Linked DNA regions of Martelella endophytica. The protein of the gene in region 1 binds, or shares a complex with, the protein of each later gene. Links are inferred from orthologs where the notes say so. Each region holds a gene or a part of one and is shown on either strand. Other genes may lie near its edges.

Region 1 (3,833 bases):
AACACCAGAAAATCACGTATACTACCGCATACCCGTAAATGAGCGTTTATACAACCTTGCCGAGATACCGACCCGACAAGGCCTTCAGGACTTCGCTACATTACGTCTTTGTTATACGGCCGCACAAACAATGCATTACGGATGCGGCAAAATCATGAAGCATCAGCTCTCAGGATCGAGCAGGCGATGCAGATGGACGATGAAATAACGCATGTGAGCATTGTCGACGGTCTGCTGCGCCTTCGATTTCCATGCTTTCAGGGCCGACGCGTAGTTGGGATAGATGCCGACGATATCGAGTGCATCGAGATCGGAGAAACGGACACCTTCGAGACTTTCAAGCTCGCCGCCGAAGACGAGATGAAGAAGCTGCTTGTTTTCCACGGAGTCGATCATTTTGAGCCTCACCTAATCGTTTTAAACAATATGAGTGGTCTTCGTGTCGCGGGTTTGCCCCGGCTTGTCAAGGCGCGTCCGGAGGTCCGAATTGCCGCAGCATTTCGCTGACCAGCGCCGGGTGGCCGGCAAACAGCGTCCCCTGGCTGACATCGGCGTGATTGTAGCCGAGCGTCCGCTCCGCCTCGTCCACCAGCACCCCGCCGGCGCGCTCCAGTATAATGTCGGCTGCGGCGAGATCCCAGTCATGCGAATGCGCTCGCACCAGCGTCCCGTCGAGCCGACCGTCCGCCACCATGGCAAGACGATAGGCAAGCGAGGGGATGTGCGGATGGCGCCGCAGACGGGCGCCGAAATCGGCGTTGAACCTGCCGGCCAGATTGCCGGGCATAGAGATTTCCACCGGCCGCCGCTCTTCGCCGGCTGCCGCAATGGCGATGGGAACGCCGTTCTTCAATGCCGGTCCCGAAAGTTGAGCCGAATAGATCTCATCGAGCGCCGGCGCCACCAGAACGCCAGCGACCGGCCGGTTGCGGGCCACGACGGCGACGCTCACCACCCAGGTCTTGCCGCCGCTCAGAAAGCCGCGCGTCCCGTCGATCGGATCGACGACGAAGGCACATTCGGCCGCTATCCGGGCGGGATCGTCCCGACTCTCCTCCGACAGCCAGCCATAATCCGGCCGCGCCTTGCGGAGAATGTCTTCGAGGCAACTGTTGGCGGCAAGGTCGGCAGCGCTTACCGGCGACTGTCCGCCATTCTTCCACCAGACCTCGGGCGCCCCGCCGAAGTGCGACAGGGCGACAGCCCCTGCCTCCCGCCCCGCCATCTCGATCAGCGCCAGATCGTCCGTCCAGTCCTTCGTGGTGTCAAAAGCATCGGTCACGGCAACGCCCTTACCGTCCCGCGAGGGTCAGTCCCTCGACAAGGATGCTGGGCGCAGCAACGGAGAAGCGACGGTCGATATCGCTCGCCGGCGTCATCGCCATGAACATCGATTTCAGATTGCCCGCAATGGTGAGCTGGGCGACAGGAAACGCGATCTCGCCATTCTCGATCCAGAAGCCGCTGGCGCCGCGCGAATAATCGCCCGTTACCATATCGACGCCGCTGCCGATGAGCTCGGTGACATAAAGCCCCGTGCCGATTTCGGCCATCAGTTCGGCTGGCGATTTCTCGCCCGGCTCGAGGATCAGGTTGGTCGGCGAGGCCCCGAGCGAATTACCCGCCCGCGCGCCGCGGCCGTTGGTTGACATGCCGAGCTCACGCCCGAGCGCGGTCGACAGGAACCATTGCGTCAGCACGCCGTCCTCGACCATGGCGAGGCGCTCGCTCGAGACCCCTTCGCCGTCAAAGGGCTGCGAGCTGGCGCCGCGCGGGATGCGCGGATCGTCGATGACGTTAAGGCCGGCCTTCAGCACCTGCTGGCCGAGCTTGTCGCGCAGAAAGCTGGTCTTGCGCGCGACAGCGGTGCCCGAGATCGCGCCGGCGAGATGGCCGACGAGGCTGGTCGCAAGCCGCCGATCGAAGATGACGGATGCGCCGCGACGGGTTTCGATCTGGCGCGGAGCAAGCCTCGCAACGGCGCGCTCGCCGGCGCTGCGGCCGATATCCTCCGGCGCGTTCAGGTCGCCGTCGTGCGAGCGCGCGTCATAGTCATAGTCGCGCTGCATCGCCGTCCCCTCGCCTGCCACCGCGGAAGCGGAGACGGAGGAATAGGAACGCCGATAGCCGCCGGCAAAGCCACCCGATGTGACGAGCGCGAAGGCGACCGATCCGCGCCCGGCGCTCGCGCCAGAGCTCTTGGACACACCCTTCACCGCAAGCGCCGCCTCTTCGGCGGCAAGCGCCCGCGCCACCAGGGCCTCGGGCGAGACATCCGACTCGTCATGAAGGTCGAGATCCGGATAGTCACGTGCCAGCCGATCGCTGTCGGCGAGGCTCGCATAGGGATTTTCCGGCGAAACCTTTGCCATGGCGAGCGCCCGCTCGGCCAGCCGCTCGACGTCACCATCGTCATTGGTCGAGACGCTTGCGACCTTCGCACCGACAAACACGCGCAGCGAGAAACCCTGATTTTCCGAAGCCTGCGCATTCTCGCGCTCACCGTTTCTGACCGAGACGCTGTTGGAGGCGCCTTCGGAGACGACGACATCGGCGGCATCGGCACCCATTTTCTTCGCGACATCCACGATCCGGGAAGCGCGCTCGATCAATTCATTGCAATCTGCAGACATGGCTTGGCCTTTCCTTGCGCTTCCATTTATTGTTCGCTTTGTATTCCATCAAGGCCTTTCGGAAACGTGGCCTCTTCATTCTTTTGCAGGGACGAACTTATGGCGACAACGACGAGCCTGTTTTCCGAAACCGTGTGGATGCTCGGCGCGGCCGCTGTCGCCGCGCCCATCTTCAAGCGCCTCGGCCTCGGAACGGTGCTTGGCTATCTGGCGGGCGGCATCGTTATCGGCCCGGTGCTGCAGCGCATCACCAATGGCGAGGAAGTGCTGCACGTCGCCGAACTCGGCATCGTCTTCCTGCTGTTCATGATCGGACTCGAGCTGAAGCCGGCGCGGCTCTGGACCATGCGGCGCGACATCTTCGGCCTCGGCCTGGCGCAGGTGCTGGTCACCGGCGCGCTGCTGGTGCCGCTTGCCCATCTTGCGCTGTCGAGCTGGCCGGCGGCGCTGATCGCGGGCTTCGGTCTCGCCCTGTCCTCGACCGCATTCGCGATGCAGATCCTCGACGACAGCGGCGACGTGAATACCCGCTACGGCCAACGATCCTTCTCGATGCTGCTGTTCCAGGACATCGCCATCGTGCCGCTTCTGGCGCTGGTCAGCATTCTCGGCGGCGGCGCGGAGGATGCGACGGCCGGCGACATGGCGACGAATGCCGCCCTGGCGCTGGCGGTAATCGCCGCCATGATCGCCGCCGGCCGCTACGTGCTGACCCCGGTGTTCCAGATCATCGCGGCGACCGGCGCCCGTGAGGTGATGATCGTCGCCGCGCTGTTCCTCGTCATCGGCGCGGCCATGGCGATGCAGATGGTGGGGCTTTCGATGGCGATGGGCGCGTTCCTCGCCGGCGTCATGCTCGCCGAATCATCCTATCGCCATGAACTCGAGGCCGATATCGAACCCTTCCGCGGCGTGTTCCTTTCGATCTTCTTCATCGCTGTCGGGCTGTCGCTTGAGCTTCAGGTCGTCTACGAGAACCTGCTGCTCATTGCGATCGCCGTGCCGGTGCTGATCCTGGTGAAGGCACTCGTCATCTACGGCCTCTGCCGCCTTACCGGATCGCCGCACGCCGATGCCGTCCGCATCGCCGCGCTTCTGCCGCAGGGCGGCGAATTCGGCTTCGTGATGTTTTCGACGGCCGCAGCGGCCGGCATCTTCTCCAACGCGACGGCCTCGTTGCTGATCGCGATCGTCACCGTT
Region 2 (3,887 bases), 2.3 Mb from region 1 along the record:
CAGAATAGCGCAGCCAAACCTGCTCTCGACTTGCTCATCACGTTGAACTCTCCCTCCTTCGTTGACCGAGGTCAAACCGGGTCCATATCCCTGGTGCTAGAAGGCTAACATCGGCCCGCCCCATACGCGGCGGCTATGATAGCAATTGTTTACGCAGGCTTACTCCCGAACCGGCGTGAATGGCATGCTATACCCGTTTTCCCCCTCAGTCACAATTATGCCATAGCATTTGCCGATTTGAAGCGTCAAATCATCTTGCTCCACCTCGGCGCGTGCACCGGCCAAAGCCGTACGCGGAAGCGCCAATTCGCGCCAAACCACTTGGAAGACATTGAAATTTGTCGGCGAAGGGGGCAAGAAACCCATCGAGTATTGATGTTTTCCACGAACGGGACGAGGTGAGTCTGATGTTTTCATTGCCGGCGAGCGCCCTGACCAAGAAAAGCACCGCCTGCGTCCTGCTGGCGCTCTTCGCCTGCACCACGCTGCCGCTCGCGGCCTCAATGCCCGCTTACGCGCAGTCGACGCCGGCAACGCCGCCGCTGCCGGAAAGGGCGCCCGGCGAAGATGCTCCCGCGGCAAGCACGGCCCCGGCCGAAAACGCCGCCCCCGACACCGGCAATGCCGGCGAAGCCGCTCCGCCATCCGGCATCGAGAGCGTTCCGCTTCCGGAAGGCCCCGATGACGACACATCGATGGTGCGCGAAAACCACGGCGCCTGGTCTATGGTCTGCGATCAGCCGCCCGGCGCCAATGGTGATCAGTGCGCCCTGATGCAGAACGTGATCGCCGACGACCGCCCGGAAATCGGCCTTTCGATCGCGGTACTGAAAACCGCCGACCGGCAGTCGAAGCTATTGCGCATCCTTGCCCCGCTCGGGGTGTTCCTGCCGGAAGGCATGGGTCTGTTCGTCGATGGCGTCAACATCGGCAAGGCCTATTATTCGCGCTGCTATTTCGACGGCTGCTATGTCGAGGTCGATATCGACGACGACCTGATGAAAATCTTCCGCGCCGGCAAGGAAGCGGTATTCACGCTCAATTTCTCGGTCGATCAGAACACGATCGGCATTCCCGTCGACCTCGACGGCTTAGGCGAAGGCTACGATGCCCTGCCCTGATATCGGCCGGCCGCAGTTCCTATATGGGCTCCATAACGAACTGAACGACAGACAAGAAGACGGACATGACCATGACCGACCGCGACCTTCTCAGCCATTTCGACGCCGATGAGAGCACCATCCGCCGCATCGTCGAGGATACGCTTCATGATGCCGACGACGGCGAACTCTATGTCGAATACGCGGAAAACGAATCGCTGTCCTTCGATGACGGGCGACTGAAAAGCGGATCGTTCAACACCGGCCACGGCTTCGGCCTGCGCGCCGTCGCCGGCGAGGCGAGCGGCTTTGCCCATGCGGGCGAACTTTCGATTGCCGCCCTGAAGCGCGCGTCGCAGACGGCAAAGGCCGTGACCGCGGGCTATGACGGCACCTATGCCGAGCCACCGCGCGGCACCAACACCAAGCTCTATTCCGACGCAAACCCGATAGGAGCGCCTTCGTTCGAGGAAAAGGTGAAGCTGCTCGGCGAGATCGACGCCTATCTGCGCGAACGCGATCCGCGCGTGCGCCAGGTCTCGGCATCGCTTGCCGCCAGCCACCAGACCATCGAGATCCTGCGCGCCGATGGCTACCGGGTCGGCGATGTACGACCGATGACACGGCTCAATATCTCGGTCATCGTCGGCGACGGTGATCGGCAGGAGACCGGTTCCTTCGGAATTGGCGGGCGTGTGAGCTTCGAGGACCTCTTCGCCCGCCAGGACTGGCAGTCGGGCGCGGAAGAAGCGCTGCGCAAGGCCTTCGTCAATCTCGAGGCGATCGATGCGCCGGCGGGTACCATGGATGTGGTGCTCGGCAATGGCTGGCCGGGCGTGATGCTGCACGAGGCCGTCGGCCACGGGCTTGAGGGCGATTTCAACCGCAAGCACCTTTCGGCATTCTCAGGCCTTGTCGGCGAAATGGTCGCCGCCCCCGGCGTCACCGTCGTTGATGACGGCACCATCTCCAATCGTCGCGGCTCGATCTCGATCGACGACGAGGGCACGCCGTCCGCCTATAATGTGCTGATCGAAAACGGCCGTCTTACGGGCTACATGCAGGACCGGCTTAACGCCCGGCTGATGGGCGTGGCGCCGACCGGCAACGGTCGCCGCCAGTCCTATTCCGACCTGCCGATGCCGCGCATGACCAATACCTACATGCTGGCGGGCGACAAGACCAAGGAAGAGATCATCGGCTCCGTGAAGAAGGGCATCTACGCCGTCACCTTCGGCGGCGGACAGGTGGACATCACCTCCGGCCAGTTCGTGTTCGACTGCACCGAGGCCTATCTGATCGAGAACGGCAGGATCGGCGCGCCGATCAAGGGCGCCACGATCATCGGCAACGGCCCCGAGGCGATGAAGCGGGTTTCGATGGTCGGCAACGACCTCGCGCTCGACAACGGCATCGGCAATTGCGGCAAGGCCGGCCAGTGGGTCCCGGTCGGCGTCGGCCAGCCGCATCTGAGGCTCGACCAGATCACTGTCGGCGGGACGCAGGCGTGAGCCAGCTTCCTTTCCGCGCACGCCTAAACGATTCTTTTACGGCTTTCAGGCTCAATGCGGGCCATGTACAGCGTTGCCCGCATTCCCGCTCAGCAGACAAGCACCGTCGCGATCCGGCCCTATGAAAGCCGCGACAATCAAAGGCTTTCGGCCCTCTGGCTCGAAGCCTCGCTGATCTCACACACCTTTCTGCCGGAAAGCCTGCTGCTTACCCAGCAGAAGCTGGTGGCCGAAAAATACCTAGCCGAGACCGAGACCTGGGTGGCAATCGCGGATGACCTCCCTGTCGGCTTCATCGGCCTGATGGATCAGTTTATCGGCGGGTTGTTCGTAGCGCCGGAGGCCCAGGGCATGGGGATCGGCGGCGAACTCTTGCGTCACGCCTTTGAACTCAAGGGCCATCTGGCGCTAGAGGTTTATGCCGCCAATCACCGCGCCGTTGCCTTTTATCGCCGCCACGGCTTTTGCGGCGTGCGCCGCCGCGAAACAGACGACAACGGCCTGCCCCACCCCCTGATCCTGATGCAGAAGCCCTGCCCGTCGGGCCGCAAAACCACGCCCGCACCGTCAGCCTGAGGCCGAATTGCCCGTTGCGGCTAGGAAGGTCGCGATCCGGCTCCTCACCTGATGAAGTGCCGTGAAAAGCGACACATGCTCGCCGCCGGCAATCGCCATCAACTCGCCTCTGGGCGCCTCATCGGCGACCCGCTTCCCATGCTCGAATGGCACGATCCTGTCGGCGGTTCCGTGGATGACCAGCATCGGCACCTTCAATGCTCCAACCGCAATCGGCGCCTGGCTGGCGAAAAGGCGCGTATCGGCAATCGTGCCCGGCAGCCTTTCCGCCATCCGGTCGACAACGCTCCTGTTGAGAGCAGCCATCAGCCCCGCCGCCTCTGGATCGGCAAGCGTCCGGGCGAGAACCTCGCGATCGCGGATCGAGCGGCGGGCGGCCTGATCGGGGTCACCAAGCCCGCGCGTGAGCACACCCATCAGCAAGGACGATCGCGCCGCAAGCCGCATCAACGGCAGCATGGCGGTAACGGCCCGCGGCGGCGTGAGCGTACCGGTGCAGCACGACACCAGGATGAGCGCCGAAACCCTTTCCGGATATCTGAGAGCAAAGGCCAGCGCGGCCGGACCGCCGGCCGATACGGCAATCACCGTCACCTGACCGATATCGAGCACATCCAGAAGCGCGGCATAGAGCTCGGCCTGAGCGCCGGGGATTACAGCCACACCAAGCGGCGTGCCGAGATGCCCCGGGCGCGAGACG

What was found. Proteins that work in one complex are often made in the same cells at the same time.
Region 2: the proteins of TM49_RS21745 (region 1) and tldD are in contact, whole or in part, in a solved structure (PDB 5NJ9), measured with the Escherichia coli proteins. The link is inferred for Martelella endophytica from one-to-one orthologs.

The regions. Positions count from the first base shown.
Region 1 is NZ_CP010803.1:4,656,238-4,660,070, forward strand. What follows is about bases 464-3,264. They hold TM49_RS21745 (TldD/PmbA family protein), read right to left. Parts: upstream 2,634-3,264; coding sequence 1,293-2,633; downstream 464-1,292. Other genes in these bases: TM49_RS21740 (3'(2'),5'-bisphosphate nucleotidase CysQ), read right to left, coding at 464-1,225; TM49_RS21750 (monovalent cation:proton antiporter-2 (CPA2) family protein), read left to right, coding at 2,733-3,264. Outside these bases: TM49_RS21735 (DUF4170 domain-containing protein), read right to left, coding at 163-396; more of TM49_RS21750, read left to right, coding at 3,265-3,833.
Region 2 is NZ_CP010803.1:2,400,381-2,404,267, reverse strand. Bases 547-3,401 are described here. They hold tldD (metalloprotease TldD), read left to right. Parts: upstream 547-1,192; coding sequence 1,193-2,611; downstream 2,612-3,401. Other genes in these bases: TM49_RS10840 (alpha/beta fold hydrolase), read right to left, coding at 3,179-3,401; TM49_RS10845 (GNAT family N-acetyltransferase), read left to right, coding at 2,675-3,187; TM49_RS10855 (invasion associated locus B family protein), read left to right, coding at 547-1,121. Outside these bases: coxB (cytochrome c oxidase subunit II), read right to left, coding at 1-41; more of TM49_RS10855, read left to right, coding at 408-546; more of TM49_RS10840, read right to left, coding at 3,402-3,850; TM49_RS23895 (hypothetical protein), read right to left, coding at 3,841-3,887. UniProt on the Escherichia coli protein: Metalloprotease involved in CcdA degradation. Suppresses the inhibitory activity of the carbon storage regulator (CsrA).